Regions from separate parts of the Pseudomonas sp. DC3200b2 genome, predicted to be linked through region 1. Evidence: predicted binding sites of a transcription regulator. Region 1 holds the regulator's gene; each other region holds the start of a gene.

Region 1 (4,853 bases):
GATCCAGCCCAAGAAGAAAACCGACCAGCCGCAGAAGGCGCAGTAATGGCAACGTTGAAGGCCCAGCACCTGGCCAAGAGCTATAAAAGCCGGCAAGTGGTGAGAGATGTCAGCCTTTCCATCGAAAGTGGGCAGATCGTCGGCCTGCTTGGCCCCAACGGGGCGGGCAAGACCACCTGTTTCTACATGATCGTGGGCCTGGTCCAGGCAGACCAGGGCCGGGTGCTGATCGACGATCTGGACGTCAGCCACCAGCCCATGCACGGTCGCGCCAAGGCAGGCATTGGCTATCTGCCCCAGGAAGCTTCCATCTTCCGCAAGCTGTCGGTGGCCGACAACATCATGGCCATTCTGGAAACCCGCAAGGACCTCGACAGCAATGGCCGTCGCAAGGCCATGGAAAGCCTTTTGCAGGAATTCCACATCACCCATATCCGGGACAACCTCGGCATGAGCCTGTCCGGCGGCGAACGGCGGCGGGTCGAGATCGCCAGGGCACTGGCCACCGCGCCGAAATTCATCCTGCTGGACGAACCCTTCGCTGGCGTGGACCCGATATCCGTGGGTGATATCAAGCAGATCATTCATCACCTCAAGGCCAAGGGCATTGGCGTGTTGATCACCGACCACAATGTGCGGGAAACCCTCGATATCTGCGAAATCGCCTATATTGTGAACGATGGCCAATTGATTGCAGAAGGCGATTCGGCAACTATCCTGGCCAACGAGCTGGTGAAAGAGGTCTACCTGGGCCACGAGTTCCGGCTGTAAGTGTAAAGCCCCTAGGCAAAGCTCGAAGCCTCAGGCATATAATTTGCTTCAAGTCTGGGTGCTCCGCTGGGAGCACCCGTTGTGGAAGGCGCCTCGCGCCGGCAAACAAGGTGTCAAGCTCACGCCATGAAACCATCGCTTGTCCTTAAAATGGGCCAGCAACTGACGATGACGCCGCAGTTGCAACAGGCCATCCGCCTTCTCCAGCTTTCCACCTTGGACCTTCAACAGGAAATCCAGGAGGCGCTCGAGTCCAATCCGATGCTCGAACGCCAGGAAGAGGGTGACGACTTCGACAATACCGACCCGTTGGCCGACAAGGCGGAACAGTCGAATACGCAGGCGGAAAGCCCCGAACCGTCCTTCCAGGAAACCAGCTTCCAGGAAAGCGCTGACAGCGGCGCCCAAGCCAGCGAAGAAGGCGACTGGAGCGAACGCATTCCCGAAGACCTGCCCGTGGATACGGCCTGGGAAGACATCTACCAGACCAGCGCCAGTAGCCTGCCTGGGGGCGATGACGACGATTGGGACTTCACTACCCGCACCTCGGCCGGGGAAAGCCTGCAAAGCCATCTGCTCTGGCAGCTCAACCTGGTGCCGATGTCCGATAACGACCGGTTGATCGCGGTTACCCTCATCGATTGCATCAACAGCCAGGGATATCTGGAAGAAAGCCTGGAAGAACTCTGCCAAGGCTTCGATCCGGAACTGGATATCGAGCTGGATGAAGTCGAGGCCGTGCTGCATCGCATCCAGCAATTCGAGCCCGCTGGCGTGGGCGCGCGCAACCTTGGCGAATGCCTGGCCCTGCAGTTGCGCCAATTGCCGCCGAAAACCCCATGGCTTGCCGAGGCCCAGCGCCTGGTTACAGAGTTCATAGAACTGCTTGGCAGCCGGGACTATAGCCAACTGATGCGGCGGATGAAGCTCAAGGAAGATGAGCTTCGCCAGGTGATCGAGCTGGTGCAGAGCCTCAACCCACGCCCCGGCTCGCAGATCGAGAGCAGCGAACCGGAATACGTGGTGCCCGATGTGATCGTGCGCAAGGACAACGACCGCTGGCTGGTGGAACTCAACCAGGAGGCCGTGCCGCGATTGCGTGTGAACCCGCAGTATGCCGGGTTCGTGCGTCGCGCCGACAGCAGCGCGGACAACACCTTCATGCGCAATCAGTTGCAGGAGGCCCGCTGGTTCATCAAGAGCCTGCAAAGCCGCAACGAAACCCTGATGAAGGTGGCCACGCAGATCGTGGAGCACCAGCGCGGCTTCCTCGACTATGGCGACGAAGCCATGAAACCCTTGGTGCTGCACGATATCGCCGAAGCCGTGGGCATGCACGAGTCCACGATTTCCCGTGTCACCACCCAGAAGTACATGCACACCCCTCGCGGCATTTATGAGCTGAAATACTTTTTCTCCAGCCACGTCAGCACCTCGGAAGGCGGAGAATGCTCATCCACGGCCATCCGGGCGATCATCAAGAAACTGGTCGCCGCCGAAAACCAGAAAAAGCCATTGAGTGACAGCAAGATCGCTGGTTTACTGGAGGCACAGGGCATTCAGGTAGCACGCCGCACTGTCGCCAAGTACCGTGAGTCCCTCGGGATCGCGCCGTCCAGCGAACGCAAGCGGTTGATGTAGCCTGGCCAGGTGGCTGCCGGCCCTGGTCGTCGGCAACCACCGGGAATGCCACCAGCGTTTCAGTGGCAGGTTTCTCGCCTGCCTCTTTATGCACTGGCAATAAGGAGAAGCGGTATGCAAGTCAACATCAGTGGGCATCAACTGAATGTGACCGACGCCATGCGTAGCTACATGACCGAAAAGCTCGCCAAGCTGGAGCGACACTGCGACAAGATCACCAATGTGGAGGTGATCATGGAAGTGGAGAAGCAGAAACAGCGCGTCGAGGCGACCATCCGGGTTCCAAAGTGCGACGTGGTGGCCCAGGCGGAACACGAAGACATGTATGCCGCCATCGACCTTCTTACCGATAAACTCGACCGGCAATTGCTCAAATACAAGGAAAAACAGCAGAGCCACCTGCAAGGTACGGCCGCTCGCTGAGCCCCCGATGATCCGACTAGAACAGATCCTGACCCCCGGCCGTTCCCTTGTGAACGTGCCGGGCGGCAGCAAGAAACGCGTCCTCGAACAGATCGCCAGCCTGATCCATAAAGACCTACCCGATATCGGCCAGCAAGCCCTTTTCGAGGCTCTGATCGCACGGGAAAAGCTAGGGTCCACCGGCTTCGGCAATGGCATCGCCATTCCGCATTGTCGGCTCGCCAACTGCCATGAGCCGGTCAGCGCCCTTCTGCATCTGGAGTCGCCGGTAGACTTCGACGCCATCGATGGCGCGCCGGTGGACTTGATCTTCGTGCTGCTGGTTCCCCAGGCAGCCACCGATGCCCACCTCGAACTGCTGCGACAGATCGCCAGCATGCTCGACCGCCGCGAGACTCGAGACCAACTGCGTTCAGCCAAGGACAGCGAGGCGCTGTACCAGGTGGTAGTGAACGCTCAGGTCAGCGCCTGACATGCGCCTGGTCATCGTCAGCGGTCGCTCGGGTTCGGGCAAGAGTACCGCTCTCGATGTCCTCGAAGACAACGGCTTCTACTGCATCGACAACCTTCCGGCCGGCCTGCTGCCGGAGCTCGCCGAACGCGCCATCATTCATACCGAGCTGGCCCAGCCCTTGGTCGCCGTGTCCATAGACGCGCGCAACCTGCCCAGTCATCTGTCCCGCTTCCCGGAATTGCTCGATGAGGTCCGCGCCAAGCACATTCAGTGCGACGTGCTGTTCCTGGACGCAGACGAGGAAACACTGCTCAAGCGCTTTTCGGAAACCCGCCGGCGGCACCCGCTGACCAGCGCCAATCGCTCCCTCGCCGAGGCCATTCGGGTGGAAAGCGACCTGCTTGGCCCCATAGCCGACCTGGCCGACCTGAAGATAAACACCACGAGCCTGAACCTCTACCAGCTCAGGGATACGTTGAAACTGCGCCTGCTGAACAAGCCAGACGCCGGTACCGCGTTCCTCCTGGAATCGTTCGGTTTCAAGCGTGGCATGCCCATCGACGCCGACCTGGTATTCGATGTGCGCTGCCTGCCCAACCCTTACTGGAAGCCGGAGCTGCGCGAGCACTCCGGGCTGGACCAGCCGGTGATCGACTATCTGGCGGCCCAGCCGGAGGTCGAAGACATGTTCCAGGACCTTTCCAGCTACCTGCTCAAATGGCTACCCAGGTTCGCGGCAAGCAACCGAGCCTACGTGACGGTTGCCATCGGCTGCACGGGCGGGCACCATCGCTCGGTCTATCTCACCGAGCGGCTCGGCGAACTGCTGCAGCGGACCTTACGGAACGTGCAGGTGCGCCATCGAGACCTCACCTGAACCAAGGACTTGCCACGCAATGCCCGCACTCGACATTACCATCATCAACAAGCTGGGCTTGCACGCGCGCGCGGCCGCCAAGTTCGTCGGCGTCGCCGGTCGCTTTCCCTGCCAGGTTCGGGTTGGCCGTAGCTCGGCCAGCCTGGTGGACGGCAAGAGCATCATGGCGGTCATGATGCTGGCGGCCGGTAAAGGCACCCAGATTCATCTGAGCACCGAAGGCGAACAGGCCCAGGAAGCGCTGGATGCGCTCGCAGGCCTGATCAACGACAAGTTCGACGAAGGGGAGTGAAGCCGGGAGCGGTGCACCTGTAAGAACCAGCGCAGCTGGCGAAACTGCCGATTCGCTCGCTTCGCAGGCCCCTACCGATACGCCAGCGAGCTTAGAAGGCCTGCACGGCTGCCTGATAGCGCTTTTCCACTTCCGGCCAATTGACCACGTTGAAGAACGCGCCTATGTATTCAGGGCGGCGGTTCTGGTACTTCAAGTAATAGGCGTGCTCCCACACATCCAGCCCCAGGATGGGGGTATTGCCTTTCATCAAAGGGCTGTCCTGGTTGGCAGTGCTCTCGACCACCAGTTTCTTCTCCGGGGTGACGCTCAGCCAGGCCCAGCCACTGCCGAAGCGGCTTACCGCGGCCTTGGTGAAAGCCTCCTTGAAGGCATCGAAGCCGCCCAGGTCTTTC
Region 2 (4,853 bases), 600 kb from region 1:
AGCTGGCCCAGTTCAGTAGCGTCGAGGGCATCAATAACCTCAACGATACGGTTACCACCCTGGCCGGCAACTACACCTCGAGCCAGGCACTGCAGGCTTCGGCCCTGGTCGGGCACTCGGTGCTTGCCCAGACCGGCAGCGCGGTAGTGAACACCACCAGCGGCATCACCGGGCAGTTCGACCTGGCCTCGGCCAGCACCGACGCTACCGTGAAGGTGTATGACGCCAGCGGCAACCTGGTGAAGAACATCGACCTGGGGTCCCAGGCCGCGGGCACCGTAAGCTTCCCGTGGGATGGTACCGATAATGAAGGCACCGTCCTTTCGTCGGGCACTTATAAATTTGTGGCCAGTGCCACGGTAGATGGCAGCGAAGTTGCACAAACGACGTATCTGCCAGCGACCGTCACAAGTGTGACGGTAGGCAGTACAACGGGTGACATGACCCTTAAGTTAGCCGACGGCTCGAGCGTAGCGCTGTCGAAAGTCAAAACCATCGGATCGTAAGCCGGCTTATCGGCACTGGAGTAGATTATGTCGTTCAATACCGGCCTGAGCGGTCTCAACGCGGCCAACACTGCACTTAACGTCACCGGCAACAACATCGCCAACGTTGCCACCACTGGCTTCAAGAAGTCGCGCGCCGAGTTCGGTGACGTCTACGCCAACTCGCTGTTCCTGGGCAGCTCCAAGAACGGCGTAGGTTCCGGCGTTGCCACCGCCGCCGTTTCCCAGCAGTTCACCCAGGGCACCATCAGCAGCACCGGCGCCAGCCTCGACATGGCCATCAACGGCAATGGTTTCTTCGTGGTCAGCGACAACGGCAACAAGGTCTACACCCGTGCCGGTGCGTTCGGCACCGACAACGCTGGCAACATCGTGGATGCCAGCGGCAACAAGCTGATGGGCTACGGTACCGACTCCGATGGCAATGTCATCGACGGCGTGCTGACCACTCTCAAGGTCGACACCTCCTCGCTGGCTCCGAAGGCCACCGAAACCGTCACCGAAACCATGAACGTCAACTCCAGCGACAGCGTACCCACGGTGACCCCGTTCGATGCCACGGACACCAACAGCTACAACTACACCTGGAGTACCGACATCTACGACAGTCAGGGTAACTCCCATACCATGACCCAGTACTTCGTGAAGAACGACACCAATGACTGGACCATGTACGCCACCATCGATGGCGTGAACCCGAACGACCCGACGTCGACGACACCGTACAGTGCCGACTTCACCTTCAACTCTGATGGCAGCCTGGCCAGCACCACCAGCAGCGACTTCACCGTTGATTCGACCGGCAAGCTGACCCTGACCAACTGGACCCCGGCAGCCAAGAACGCCAGTGGCGTCATGGCCAGCAACGGTTCGACCGCGGCTACCGGTGGCGTGACCTTGAACATGGCGAACACTACGTCCTACAACACCACGTCGGCGGTGACCGCCAAGTCTCAGGACGGCTATGCCACGGGTAACCTGTCGGCGCTGTCCATCGACAGTGAAGGCAACATCTTCGGTACCTACAGCAACGGCCAGTCCAAGACGGTCGGCCAGGTGGCCTTGGCCAACTTCGCCAACGTCCAGGGCCTGACCCCTAACGGCAGCACTGGCTGGCGCGAGTCGTCCGCTTCCGGTGTGCCGGTGGTAGGCGCGCCCAACAGCGGCACCATGGGAACCCTGACGGCGGGCTCGCTGGAGGATTCCAACGTGGACCTGACCAGCGAACTGGTGAACTTGATCAAGGCGCAGAGCAACTACCAGGCGAACGCCAAGACCATTTCCACCGAAAGCACCATCATGCAAACCATCATCCAAATGACCTGATGCATCCGGGGCGGCGCAAGGAGCCGCCGCCCTGGCCCTGGAGCCGCCATGAAAAAGGTTGTACATCTGTTGATGATTTTCTTGACCGCCACCGGCGGGCTCGCCGAAGGCGCGCCGGCTCCATGGTACAAGTATCAGAGCCTGAAAACCGGTCAGTTCGTTTGTGTGCAGAACGACCCTGGCGAGGCCTTCCAGCGCTTCGCCGGGCCGTTCCACAATGCAGGTTGCCGTCCCTAGTCTGACTCCACGGCGACTTTCGGCTGACAGCAGCGCCCGCTGCTTTAACGCCTGTTTCGCCGCTTCGCCGTCAACAAATACAGGTCGCCCTCTTGCCATTACCGGCAAGGGGCCGCCGAAATCTCGGCGCACCGTGCCCGTCGGAATCTCGACACTCCTCTGAAACCCCCATCCTAGAGCCTTTTCATCAGGTTTTTAAAACTTGGCCCGGGCTTTGCTATATCCCTGGTACTCAGCGATTCAGCGGCGCAAGCCGCCAAGGAGACGACCATGGATAAAATGCTTTATGTGGCCATGACCGGTGCCAGCCAGAACGCCTTGGCCCAGAAGGCTCACGCCAACAACCTTGCGAACGTATCTACCAACGGTTTCCAGCGAGACTTGGAACAGGCGCGTTCCATGCCGGTGTTCGGCGATACCTTGCCGTCCCGCGCCTATGCCATGACCGAACGCCCGGCCACCGACCTCAGTGCCGGCCCTATGGTGCAGACCGGTCGCGACCTGGATGTGGCCGTAGGTGGCGAGGGTTGGATCGCCGTGCTGGCCCCGGATGGCTCCGAGGCTTATACCAAAAGCGCCAGCCTGAACGTGGACGCTCTGGGCGTGCTGCGCACCAGCACCGGCATGGCCGTGCTGGGCAATGGCGGGCCGATCGCCGTGCCGCCGCAGGAGCAGATCGAGATCGGCCAGGACGGGACCATCAGCATCCGCTCCCTCGGCCAGGCGCCTTCGGTCATGGCTACCGTGGACCGCATCAAGACGGTAAACCCCAAGGCGGCTGACCTTACCAAAGGCACCGATGGCCTGATCCATACCAAGAGCGGTGAGCCCGCCGCGGTCGACGGCGCCGTTCAGCTGACCTCGGGCTTCCTGCAGGGCAGCAACGTGAATGCCGTGGAGGAAATGACCCAAGTGATGGCGCTTTCCAAGCAGTTCGAGATGCACATCAAAATGATGACGACCGCCAAGGAAGCCGATGAGGCGATGGCACGCGTCCTGCAAATGTAATGGTAACCCACACCTTTATTGACACTACAGGCACCGCGCCGTCGGCACCCTAAGGAGAACACCATGCTTCCAGCACTTTATGTCAGTAAAACCGGCCTGGCTGCTCAGGACACCAACCTGACCACCATTTCCAACAACTTGGCCAACGTTTCCACCACCGGCTTCAAGAAAGACCGTGCTGAGTTCCAGGATCTGCTGTACCAGGTAAAACGTCAGCCAGGCGCGGCTTCGACCCAGGACAGCGAGCTGCCCTCGGGCCTGCAGGTCGGTACCGGTGTGCGCATTGTCGGCACCCAGAAGAACTTCACCGCCGGTAGCTTGCAGACCACTGACCAGCCTCTGGACATGGCCATCAACGGCCGTGGTTTCTTCCAAGTGATGCAGCCGGACGGCACCATCTCGTACACCCGTGACGGCACCTTCCACCTGAACTCGGACGGTCAGATCGTCACCGCCAACGGCCTGGCAGTGCAACCGGCTATCACCGTGCCGGCCGAAGCGCAGACCTTCACCGTGGGCACCGACGGTACCGTTTCCATCACCACCACCGGCAGCGCCACCGCCCAGGTAATCGGCAACATCCAGACCGCGGACTTCATCAACCCGGCCGGCCTGCAGTCCATCGGCGGCAACCTGTACCTGGAAACCGCTGCCAGCGGTGCGCCCAACGTGGGTACGCCTGGCCTGAACGGCTTCGGTACCGTGCTGCAGAACACCCTGGAAAACTCCAACGTGAGCACCGTGGAAGAGCTGGTGAACATGATCACCACCCAGCGCGCTTACGAGATGAACTCCAAGGTGATCTCCACCGCGGACCAGATGCTGCAGAACCTGACCCAGAACCTGTAATCGCACAACGCCGCACCCCTAATCGCTTGCTCAAACGCCTGAAGGATCAGTTACACCGTGAGGTTGGAGTCATGAATCGTCGTCTGTCTGCTGTGCTGTTGTTGACCGGAGCCGCGTTCCTGGGTGGCTGCATGGCGCCACCCCCGAAGCCGAACGATCCGTACTACGCTCCGGTGCTGCCACGCACTCCGCTGCCGGCGGCCGCCAACAACGGCTCGATCTACCAGGCCGGTTTCGACCAGAACCTGTACACCGACCGCAAGGCGTTCCGGGTGGGCGACATCATCACCATTACCCTGGCCGAGAAAACTTCGGCCAGCAAGAGCGCCAACTCCAAGGTGACCAAGAGCAGCAGCAACAGCATTGGCCTGACCTCGCTGTTCGGCGGCAGCGGCACCACCAACAACCCACTCGGTGGGGGTGACCTGAGCCTGGACGCCGGCTACAGCGGCGACCGTACCACCAACGGCGACGCCAAGGCGGCCCAGGGCAACAGCCTGACCGGCTCGATCACCGTGACCGTGGCCGACGTGCTGCCCAACGGGATCATTTCGGTTCGAGGCGAGAAGTGGCTGACCCTCAATACCGGTCAGGAACTGGTACGCATAGCTGGCCTGATTCGTGCAGACGACATAGCGACCGACAATACAGTGTCGTCGACCCGAGTGGCCGACGCGCGCATCACCTACTCAGGCACCGGCTCCTTTGCCGAGGCCAGCCAGCCCGGGTGGTTGGATCGGTTCTTCTCTAGCCCGTACTTTCCTTTCTGAGTGCGTATGACCATGTTGAACTTCAAGCAGTTGGTGGCGGCATCCCTGTTGTTCCTGACCGCGTTCGGCGCCCATGCCGAACGTCTCAAGGACATCGCCAGTATCCAGGGCGTTCGTAGCAACCAGCTGATCGGCTACGGCCTGGTGGTGGGTCTGA
Region 3 (4,853 bases), on a different contig from region 1:
GTGTCGCCTACCTCGCTATCGTCTTCGGCAACGTCTTCGGCGCCTGCTTCGAGGGTTTCCTCGGTATCGTCCTCGTCACCCACTTCCAGGTCGTCTTGTTCCAGATCGTCGTCGCTCATCGTCCTACCTCATGTATTGCCGGAGCAGTTGTATAAAGCCCGGCGTGCCGCCTTAGGGCACAACCGGAAGAAATACCGAGGGCGCACCCCTACCCTTCGCCGCAGAGCGTGGCGATCACGCGCCTGGGGCCGCCGTGGTCACGGTGCTCGCCCAGATACACGCCCTGCCAGGTACCCAGTGCCAGGCGCCCGGCTCGTACCGGCAAGCTGAGCTCGCAGCCCAGCAGGCTGGCCTTGAAATGCGCCGGAAGGTCGTCTTCGCCCTCGTCGTTGTGTTCGTAACCGTGCGTGCCTTGCGGTACCAGGCGGTCGAAGAACCGCTCGAAATCCCGACGCACAGCGGGGTCTGCATTTTCATTCACTGTTAGTGAAGCGGAGGTATGTTGCAACCAGATGTGCAACAAGCCAACCTGGCATTTTGCCAAGCCTGGCACGCCCGCTACTATTTCCTCGGTTACCAGGTGAAAGCCCCGAGGCCGTGCCGCCAAGGTGATGGTCGTCTGCTGCCACATGGGGCATTCTCCACGGAGTCGGGCGCATTCTAGCGCGCTCGAAGAAAAAGCAAAGTCCTGTATCAGTGCCGGCTTTTCCTACAAAGAGGTTGAAGGGCCAAGGCTATCTGGAATGATGTCGCCAGCATTTTCCGGCCGCTTGAAGCAGTGACAAATCGTGAATAAAAAAATGCCCGGAAAACCGGGCATTTTTTCGCGAACGGAAGCGCAATCCGTTCAGCTTGCCTGCATGATCAGGCCTTACAGGTTGTAGCCGCGCTCGTTGTGCAGGGAAAGGTCCAGGCCTACGGCTTCTTCTTCTTCGGAGGCGCGCAGCCCCATGAGCAGATCCAGCACCTTGAGAATCACGAAGGTTGCAATGGCGGTGTAGATCACCGTGAAACCTACGCCTTTGGCCTGCACCCACAGCTGGGCGCCAATGTCTTCCACGGTTCCGAAACCGCCCATGGCAGGCGCGGCGAATATGCCGGTCAGCAGTGCGCCGATGATGCCGCCGACACCATGGACCCCGAACGCGTCCAGCGAATCGTCATAGCCAAGCTTGCGCTTGAGGGTAGTGGCGCTGAAGAAGCAGAGGACACCAGCGGCCAGGCCAATGATCAGCGCCCCCATGGGGCCGACGGTCCCGGCTGCGGGAGTGATGGCTACCAGACCGGCGACGACTCCGGAAGCAATGCCCAGGGCGCTTGGCTTGCCGTGGAAAATCCATTCGGCGAACATCCAGCCCAGCGCCGCGGCGCCGGTGGCGACCTGAGTCACAAGCATGGCCATGCCGGCGGTACCGTTGGCGGCCGCCGCGGAGCCCGCGTTGAAGCCGAACCAGCCTACCCACAGCATTGCCGCGCCTACCAAGGTGTAGCCCAGGTTATGCGGCGCCATTGGGGTGGTGGGGTAGCCTTTGCGCTTACCGAGCACCAGGCAGGTCACCAGGCCGGCGATACCCGCGTTGATGTGCACCACGGTACCACCGGCGAAATCCAGCACGCCCCAGTCCCACATCAGGCCACCGTTGCCACTCCATACCATGTGGGCGATCGGCGCGTAGACGAGGGTGAACCAGACGCCCATGAACACCAGCATCGCGGAGAACTTCATGCGCTCAGCGAAGGCCCCTACGATCAGGGCAGGAGTGATGATGGCGAAGGTCATCTGGAAGGTGATGAATACGGCTTCAGGGAACAAGGCCGTGGCGGAGGTCAGGCTGGCCGGGGTGACACCTGCCAGGAAGGCCTTGCCCATGCCGCCGACGAAGGAGTTGAGGTTAACGACACCCTGTTCCATACCGGTTGTGTCGAATGCCATGCTGTAGCCGTAGATGAACCAGAGCACGGTGATCAGCCCCGTGATCGCGAAACACTGCATCATCACCGACAGCACGTTCTTGGAGCGCACCATGCCTCCGTAGAACAGGGCCAGGCCCGGAATGGTCATGAACAGGACCAGCGCGGTGGAGGTAAGCATCCAGGCGGTATCGCCGGAGTTGAGCACAGGCGCCGCCGCCTCGTCAGCCAGGGCCAGGCCCGGCATTACGACAGACAACAGGGCGCCTAGCCCTGCGAATTGACGCAGAGTCATATTGTTTACTCCTGGGGCTTTTTTTAGGGGTTCGGCTTAGATCGCGTCGGTATCGGTTTCGCCGGTACGAATGCGGATCGCCTGTTCCAGATTGACGACGAAAATCTTGCCGTCACCGATCTTGCCGGTGTTGGCAGCCTTGGTGATGGCCTCGATCACGCGGTCCAGGTCCTTGTCGTCGATGGCGACGTCGATCTTCACCTTCGGCAGAAAATCCACCACGTATTCAGCGCCACGGTACAGCTCGGTGTGACCCTTCTGCCGACCGAAGCCTTTGACTTCAGTGACGGTAATGCCCTGCACGCCGATTTCCGACAGCGACTCGCGCACGTCGTCCAGCTTGAACGGCTTGATGATGGCAGTGACTAGCTTCATGAAACTCTCTCCCGAATTGGTGGACTTGCCCCAGGAAAACAAACCCAGCTCAAGTCTATGCGCAGTGTTCGGCTTTGTAACGCGTCGCCGGCCTGGCCCTGGCCGCGCCGCGAACACCGTTGCTGACGAACACCCCCTGCTCCGCCTGCGCACTGCGTTCGCCTGTCTGGTCGCCATCAGTGCATGGGTCGCCTGGCTTCAAGCAGAAACCTTGCCACTTCTGGCCAACCCCCGGATTTCGCCTCTGTCGTAGTGCTTGATGGCAAAAAGAAATCGCTGGCTCATGACAGCCGCACAGCATTGGTGCGGCGCCCTACCAGGTGGCGCCCAACAAGTGTGCGTGGCTGCGACGCCCGGCAGCTACCGACACGCGTGGTACACTTGCAGGCAGTCGCCCCCTTTGGAACCGCCTTCCATGCTCCCGCCCAAAGCTTTTCTCGATGCCTTGACCGACCAAGCCAGCCGTCTGCTGGGGGGTGATGCACTGCCGCCTCGGCAGGAGTTCGAAAACCAGTTTCGGACACTGCTGCAAGGCGCTTTCTCGCGCCTCGACCTGGTCAGCCGGGAAGAATTCGATACGCAGATGGCAGTACTGGCCCGTACACGGGCCAAGGTTGACGCGCTGGAAGCCAGGCTGGGCGAGCTGGAAGCGCGCCTGGCGTCCGGAGAGGTCTTGCCAGCGGCACCTGACCAGGCTTGATCTGACCGCCTTCCGTCACTGCCGGGTACCCGTCGCCAATGAACCGCAATGAACTGCGCAAGGCCGATATAAACCTGATGGTGGTGTTCGAAGCTCTGATGCTCGAACGCAACGTTACCCGTGTCGCGGAAAAGCTGTTTCTGGGCCAGCCTACGATCAGCGCGGCACTCAATCGCCTCAGGGCATTGTTCAACGATCCGTTGTTCATTCGGGTCGGCCACCGTATGGAGCCCACCGCTCGTGCCGAAGAGTTGATCAGGCACTTGTCACCCGCGCTGGATGCAATGTCGGTTGCCTTGAGCCTCAGCCACGACTTCGATCCGGGCACCAGCAAGATGACCTTCCGCATCGGTTTGTCCGATGACGTGGAGTTCGGCCTGCTGCCTCCTCTGTTGCGGGCGCTGCGCCAGGAAGCGCCGGATGTCGTGGTGGTGGTGCAGCATGTGGATTATTGGCGCATCCCGGACCTGCTCGCGGCCGGCGATATCACGGTAGGCATCAGCCAGACCCGCGGCCTGCCCGCCAACGCCAAGCGCAAGCTGCTGCGCAGGATGCATGCCCGGGTGCTGCGGGCGGACAAGGCGAACAGCCCATTGACGCTGGACGAATACTGCAGCCGCCCCCATGTGGTGGTATCTCATACTGCCAATACCCGGGGCATCGCCGATGAATGGCTGGATGAGATAGGCCGTACCCGCAAGGTAGTGCTTTCGGTGCCTCAATTCAGTTCATTGCCCGCCATACTGGCAGGCACGGACCTGCTTGCCGGCTGTCCGGATTACGCCGCCACCGCCATGGAAGCCTGGGGCACGCTGCATGCCGAACCCCTGCCCTTCGACACTCCGGCATTGGAGCTCTCGATGGTGTGGCTCAGCATCACCGACACCGACCCGGCCGAACGCTGGCTGCGCTCACGCCTGGAACAACATATGGGTGACGGCGGCCTCAAGGCGTAAGCGTCAGGCAAGGTATCGCTTGAACCACGCCAGCGTCCGATCCCAGGCGAGCTTGGCGGCCGCTTCGTCGTAGCGTGGCGTGGAATCATTATGGAAGCCGTGGTTCACCCCGGGATAAATATGAGCTTCATACGTTTTCCCCGCTGCCTTCAGGGCTTGCTCGTAAGCCGGCCACCCCTCGTTAATGGCGGTATCCAGTTCGGCGTAGTGCAGTAGCAGGGGCGCCTGGATACGCGGTACGTCTTCAGCCTTCGGTTGGCGCCCATAGAAGGGCACGGCGGCATCGAGTTCCGGGTAGGCCACCGCGGCGGCGTTGGACACCCCGCCCCCATAACAGAACCCGGTGATACCTACCTTGTCCGTGGCGGTGGGGTGCGCCTTGATCCATTCCAGGGCGGCGAAGAAGTCATTCATCAGCTTCTGTGGGTCCACCTTCTGTTGCAGTTCGCGTCCCTTGTCGTCGTTGCCCGGATAACCCCCTACCGAGCTGAGCCCATCAGGCGCCAGGGCCACATACCCTGCCTTGGCCAGTCGCCGGGCGACGTCTTCGATATAGGGGTTCAGCCCGCGGTTCTCATGCACTACCACAATACCTGGCGCCTTCTCGACAGCCTTG
Region 4 (4,853 bases), 530 kb from region 1:
CCCTGTGCAGTGGCCGGTACAGTCAACCGGCATCCGGCGCAACCCTATCCGTTATCTGGACCCTGAGGGCCTGCGCTTCCCGACGCCCACCGGGCGGGCGCGTTTCCTGGCACGACCACACTTGCCATCCGTGGAGCGCCCTGACCAAGCGTTTCCCTGGGTACTCAACACCGGGCGCCTGCAGCATCAGTGGCACACCCTGACGAAGACCGGCAAGGTCCCGGCCCTGAATCGCCTCAACCCCGGGCCCTTCGTTGAAATCCATCCCGAGGATGCGGTGGCCCTAGGCATCGCGCAGGGCGACCGTGTGCGTCTGTCGACCCGCCGCGGCCAGGCCGAGCTACCGGCTCTGGTCTCTGACCGAGTACGTCCGGGCAACTGTTTCGCGCCCTTCCACTGGAGCGATGTCCATGGCGAAGGCCTGGCTGTCAATGCCCTGACCCAGGACGCTGTGGACGCGGACTCGCTGCAACCGGCGTTCAAGTTCGCGGCGGTGCGCCTGGAGCGTGTGGGGCCGCCGGCACAGCGGCTGGGCGAAGCGGAGGTGGCGCCTGTTGAAGGTCAACCCTTGCTGCTGTGGGGTTCCCAGACGGGCACGGCTCAGGCGCTGGCCGAGCGCCTCGGCGCTCAGCTGACGCAACAAGGCCTGCCTTTGCAGCTCAAAGGATTGCATGAGGTGACTCCGGCGCATTTGCGCCAGGCCAGCCTCGCCCTGCTGGTGACCAGCACCTTCGGCGACGGCGAGGCGCCGGATAACGCCGCGAGCTTCTGGGCCGCGCTGCAGAATGAAGAAGCGTTGGCCAACCTTCGTTATGCCGTGCTGGCCTTGGGTGATCCCAGTTACGACGCCTTTTGCGGCTTTGGACGACGCCTGGACGGACAACTGCAAGCCTTGGGTGCCACCGCGCTGGTGCCCCGGCAGGACTGCCATGGTGGCGACAGCGCCGGATCGGGGCAGTGGCTGCGCCAGCTATGCCAGGCCCTGGCCTTGGAGTTGCCCCTGACGATGCCCGTGCCGATCGCCGAGCAACCCCGACAAGCAGGCTATGACCGTTGTAACCCTCTGAGCACGCGCCTGTTGCACAACCGGCTGCTCAGCGGCCCGGGGGCGACCAAGGAAACTCGGCAGCTGGTGTTTGACCTCAGTGGCTCGGGCCTCACCTATAAAGCCGGAGATGCCCTTGGCATCTGGCCGGAAAATTGCCCCGCGCTGGTGGCGGAGTTCCTCATCAGCCTAGGGCTGGATGGCCAGGCAAGCTGGGACCTGGAGCAGGGTTCGCTGCCCCTGGCCGAGGCGTTGCGCTTGCATCTGGATATCAGCCGGGTCACCCCGCAATGGCTGGCCTGGGTGGCCAGCGCCAGCGGGGATTTACACCTGCAACGGCTGCTGGCGCCCGAGAACAAGACCGAACTGCAGGGCTGGCTGTGGGGCCGTCAATTGGTGGATCTCCTGCAGGCCTACAACCTGCGCCCTGGCGTCGAGGAGCTGCGGCCGCTGCTCCAGCCCTTGCAGCCTCGGCTCTACTCCATCAGTTCCAGCGCCGCGCATACTCCGGACGAAGTCCAGATCACTGTGTCCACGGTGCGCTACCGGTATGGCCAGCAGCCCCGCCATGGGGTTGCCTCGGGCTACCTGGCGGACCGCGCCAGCGCCAGCCAGGTGCGGCTGTTCATTCAGCCATCGGCGCGCTTTCATATCCCCGAAGATCCTGACACCCCCGTGATCATGGTAGGGCCAGGCACTGGCGTGGCCCCTTTCCGCGGTTTTCTCCACGAGCGTCAGGCCCAAGGAGCCGAGGGCCGTAACTGGCTGGTGTTCGGCGAGCAGTACCGCGCCACCGATTTCTACTACCGGGAAGAACTGGAAGGCTGGCTGCGCAGCGGGCACTTGACTCGTCTGGATACCGCGTTTTCCCGCGACCAGGACGAGAAAGTGTATGTGCAACACCGCTTGCTGGAGCAGGGCGCGCGCCTGTGGCAGTGGTTGGAGGAGGGCGCCAGCTTCTATGTATGCGGCGATGCCCAGCGCATGGCCAAGGACGTGCATGCGGCCCTGCGAGAGGTGATTCAGCGATTCGGGGGGTTGAGCGCGGCCCGGGCCGACGATTACCTAAGCGCGCTGGGGCGCGAACATCGCTATCTGCGAGACGTTTATTGATGCCCTATAACCGGGACTGTTGAATGTCCATGCACCGCCTTGGGTCATCCAAGACTACCTAAAGTTTATAGAAAACCAGTTAAATCAACTGGTTATGGATTGGCACAGGCGTTGCAAAGTCGGTATCAACAAACCCGGCGCAGCGCCCGGGTGTCATGCGGTCAAAGCCGACCGGCATGGCGGTGGTGAGCAACGCGGCTCCCTTACAACACATACCGTGAATACCAGGCAAAGGCGCCTGGAGCTCTCTTGGGCTCCAGGCGCCTTTCTGTTTTTAGCCAAGCGAGGCAGCCTATGAACTCGATCTTGACCCACACGCCGCGTGAACAACTGATCGTCGTCGGAAACGGCATGGTTGGCCACCATCTGCTTGAACAGTTGGTACAGCATGGCGCCACCGCGCGCTTCGACGTCCATGTCTTTGGCGAAGAGCCCCAGCGCGCCTACGACCGGGTGCACCTGTCCGAATACTTCACCGGCAAGGATGCCGAAACCCTGGCCATGAATGGCGAGAGCTTCTACCGGGACAACAGCATTCAGGCCCACCACGGCGAGACGGTGCTCGAGATCGACCGGGTGCATCGTGCCGTGATCACTGACAAGGGCCGGTACCACTATGACCGCCTGGTGCTGGCCACGGGCTCTTACCCCTTTGTGCCGCCCATTGCCGGCTGCGAGGGTGACGCCCGTCTGGTGTACCGAACCTTGGGTGACCTCCACCGCATCCGCGCGGCTGCCTGCAACGCGCGGCGAGGCGTGGTGGTTGGCGGTGGATTGCTGGGACTGGAGGCGGCCAATGCATTGAAGTCACTTGGGCTCGAAGCGCATGTGGTGGAGTTCGCGCCGCGACTGATGCCAGTGCAACTGGATGCCGAAGGCGGGGCTGCCTTGCGCGCGCGGATCGAAGCCCTCGGGGTAGGCGTACATCTTTCTCGCGCTACCCAGTGCGTGGAAGCCGGAGAGGCCTATCGCTACCGGATGAACTTCGACGGCGGCGAATGCCTGGAAACCGACCTGATCGTTTTTTCCGCCGGTATCCGGCCTCAGGACGCCTTGGCGCGGGCGTGCGGCCTGGAGATCGGGCCCCGGGGCGGGGTAGTGATCGACAGTGACTGCCGCACCAGTGATCCAGCCATCTTCGCCATCGGCGAGTGCGCCGCCTGGGGCGGCATGGTGTTCGGCCTGGTCGCCCCTGGCTACACCATGGCGCGCAACCTGGCCGGCCTGTTGACCGAAACCGCAAGCGGCAGCTTCAGCGGCGCGGACATGTCCACCAAGCTCAAGCTGCTGGGGGTCGACGTGGGCTCCATCGGCGACGCACACGCAGCTACTCCAGGAGCTCGCAGCTACCGCTTCATCGACGAGGCCACCGCCAGCTATCGTCGTCTGGTAGTGGATGCCAGCGGCACAAAGGTGCTCGGCGCCGTATTGGTCGGCGACAACAGCTATTACGACACCTTGCTGCAGTACGCCCAGAATGGCCTGCCATTGCCGGCCGACCCTGCCAGCCTGATCCTGCCCCGGGGCGAAGCGGCACCGCTGCTGGGTGCCGATGCCTTGCCTGCCACCGCGACCGTATGCTCGTGTCACAACGTGAGCAAGGGCGCCATTTGCGCTGCCATCGACGGGGGCTGTGGCGACCTTGGCGCGCTCAAGTGCCAGACCAAGGCAGGCACTGGCTGCGGCGGTTGCGCCGGCTTGCTCAAGCAGGTGTTCGAGCATGAACTCAGCGCCCGCGGGGTCGCCGTGGACAAGAGCCTGTGCGAGCACTTCCCTTACACTCGCCAGGAGCTTTACGCCATGGTGCGGGTAGAAGGTATCGAGAGCTTCGAGGCGCTGCATGCCCGCCATGGCCGCGGCAGCCTTGGGTGTGATGTGTGCAAGCCCACGGTGGGCTCTATCCTGGCCTCCTGCTGGAACCGGCCCATCATGGAGCCTTCGCTGGTGCCGCTGCAGGACACCAACGATACCTTCATGGCCAATATGCAGAAGAACGGTACCTATTCAGTGGTGCCCCGTATTCCCGGTGGCGAGATTACCCCGGACAAGCTTATCGCCATCGGCGCGGTGGCCAAGAAATACGATCTCTATACCAAGATCACCGGGGGGCAGCGCATCGACCTCTTCGGCGCCCAGCTTCACGAACTGCCTGACATCTGGGCAGAGCTGATCGACGCTGGCTTCGAAACAGGGCATGCCTACGGCAAGTCCACGCGCACGGTCAAATCCTGCGTAGGCAGCACCTGGTGCCGCTACGGCGTGCAGGACAGCGTCGCCATGGCGCTGCTCATCGAGGATCGCTACAAGGGCCTGCGCTCGCCCCACAAGCTCAAGTTCGCCGTATCCGGCTGCACCCGGGAATGCGCCGAGGCCCAGAGCAAGGACGTGGGCGTGATCGCCACGGAAAACGGTTGGAACCTTTACCTGTGCGGCAACGGCGGCATGCGCCCGCGCCATGCCGAGCTGTTCGCCACTGACCTGGATGACCAGACCCTCATCCGCTACATCGACCGCTTCCTGATGCTGTACATCCGCACGGCAGATAAGCTGCAGCGGACCTCCGTCTGGCGCGAAAGCCTCGAAGGCGGGCTGGACTACCTCAAGGCCGTGATCATCGACGACAGCCTCGGGCTGGGCGATGAACTGGAAGCACAGATGCAACTGGTGGTGGATCGCTATGAATGCGAATGGGCCA

The links. The regulator sigma-54, encoded in region 1, starts transcription at its own class of promoters, with help from an activator protein. The targets are predictions, from matches to a motif close to ANTGGCATNNANNTTGCTNT.
Region 2: the regulator sigma-54 is predicted to act here: its motif matches at 2,271-2,290, upstream of ACP691_RS04650 (flagellar basal body rod protein FlgF).
Region 3: the regulator sigma-54 is predicted to act here: its motif matches at 2,781-2,800, upstream of glnK (P-II family nitrogen regulator).
Region 4: the regulator sigma-54 is predicted to act here: its motif matches at 2,257-2,276, upstream of nirB (nitrite reductase large subunit NirB).

Annotation. Positions count from the first base shown of each region.
Region 1 is NZ_JAFCTA010000001.1:352,885-357,737, reverse strand. It holds gene lptA (lipopolysaccharide transport periplasmic protein LptA) at 1-46, shown strand, start outside; gene lptB (LPS export ABC transporter ATP-binding protein) at 46-771, shown strand; gene ACP691_RS01770 (RNA polymerase factor sigma-54) at 898-2,412, shown strand; gene hpf (ribosome hibernation-promoting factor, HPF/YfiA family) at 2,527-2,835, shown strand; gene ptsN (PTS IIA-like nitrogen regulatory protein PtsN) at 2,843-3,307, shown strand; gene rapZ (RNase adapter RapZ) at 3,309-4,166, shown strand; gene ACP691_RS01750 (HPr family phosphocarrier protein) at 4,186-4,458, shown strand; gene ACP691_RS01745 (superoxide dismutase) at 4,550-4,853, opposite strand, start outside.
Region 2 is NZ_JAFCTA010000001.1:956,574-961,426, forward strand. It holds gene flgD (flagellar hook assembly protein FlgD) at 1-506, shown strand, start outside; gene flgE (flagellar hook protein FlgE) at 534-1,832, shown strand; gene ACP691_RS04645 (hypothetical protein) at 1,881-2,069, shown strand; gene ACP691_RS04650 (flagellar basal body rod protein FlgF) at 2,340-3,077, shown strand; gene flgG (flagellar basal-body rod protein FlgG) at 3,141-3,926, shown strand; gene flgH (flagellar basal body L-ring protein FlgH) at 3,998-4,696, shown strand; gene ACP691_RS04665 (flagellar basal body P-ring protein FlgI) at 4,709-4,853, shown strand, end outside.
Region 3 is NZ_JAFCTA010000004.1:233,429-238,281, reverse strand. It holds gene sutA (transcriptional regulator SutA) at 1-119, opposite strand, end outside; gene ACP691_RS13755 (secondary thiamine-phosphate synthase enzyme YjbQ) at 209-631, opposite strand; gene ACP691_RS13750 (ammonium transporter) at 872-2,206, opposite strand; gene glnK (P-II family nitrogen regulator) at 2,243-2,581, opposite strand; gene ACP691_RS13740 (accessory factor UbiK family protein) at 2,997-3,281, shown strand; gene ACP691_RS13735 (LysR substrate-binding domain-containing protein) at 3,320-4,237, shown strand; gene yghX (YghX family hydrolase) at 4,241-4,853, opposite strand, start outside.
Region 4 is NZ_JAFCTA010000001.1:880,604-885,456, forward strand. It holds gene ACP691_RS04275 (molybdopterin-dependent oxidoreductase) at 1-2,158, shown strand, start outside; gene nirB (nitrite reductase large subunit NirB) at 2,453-4,853, shown strand, end outside.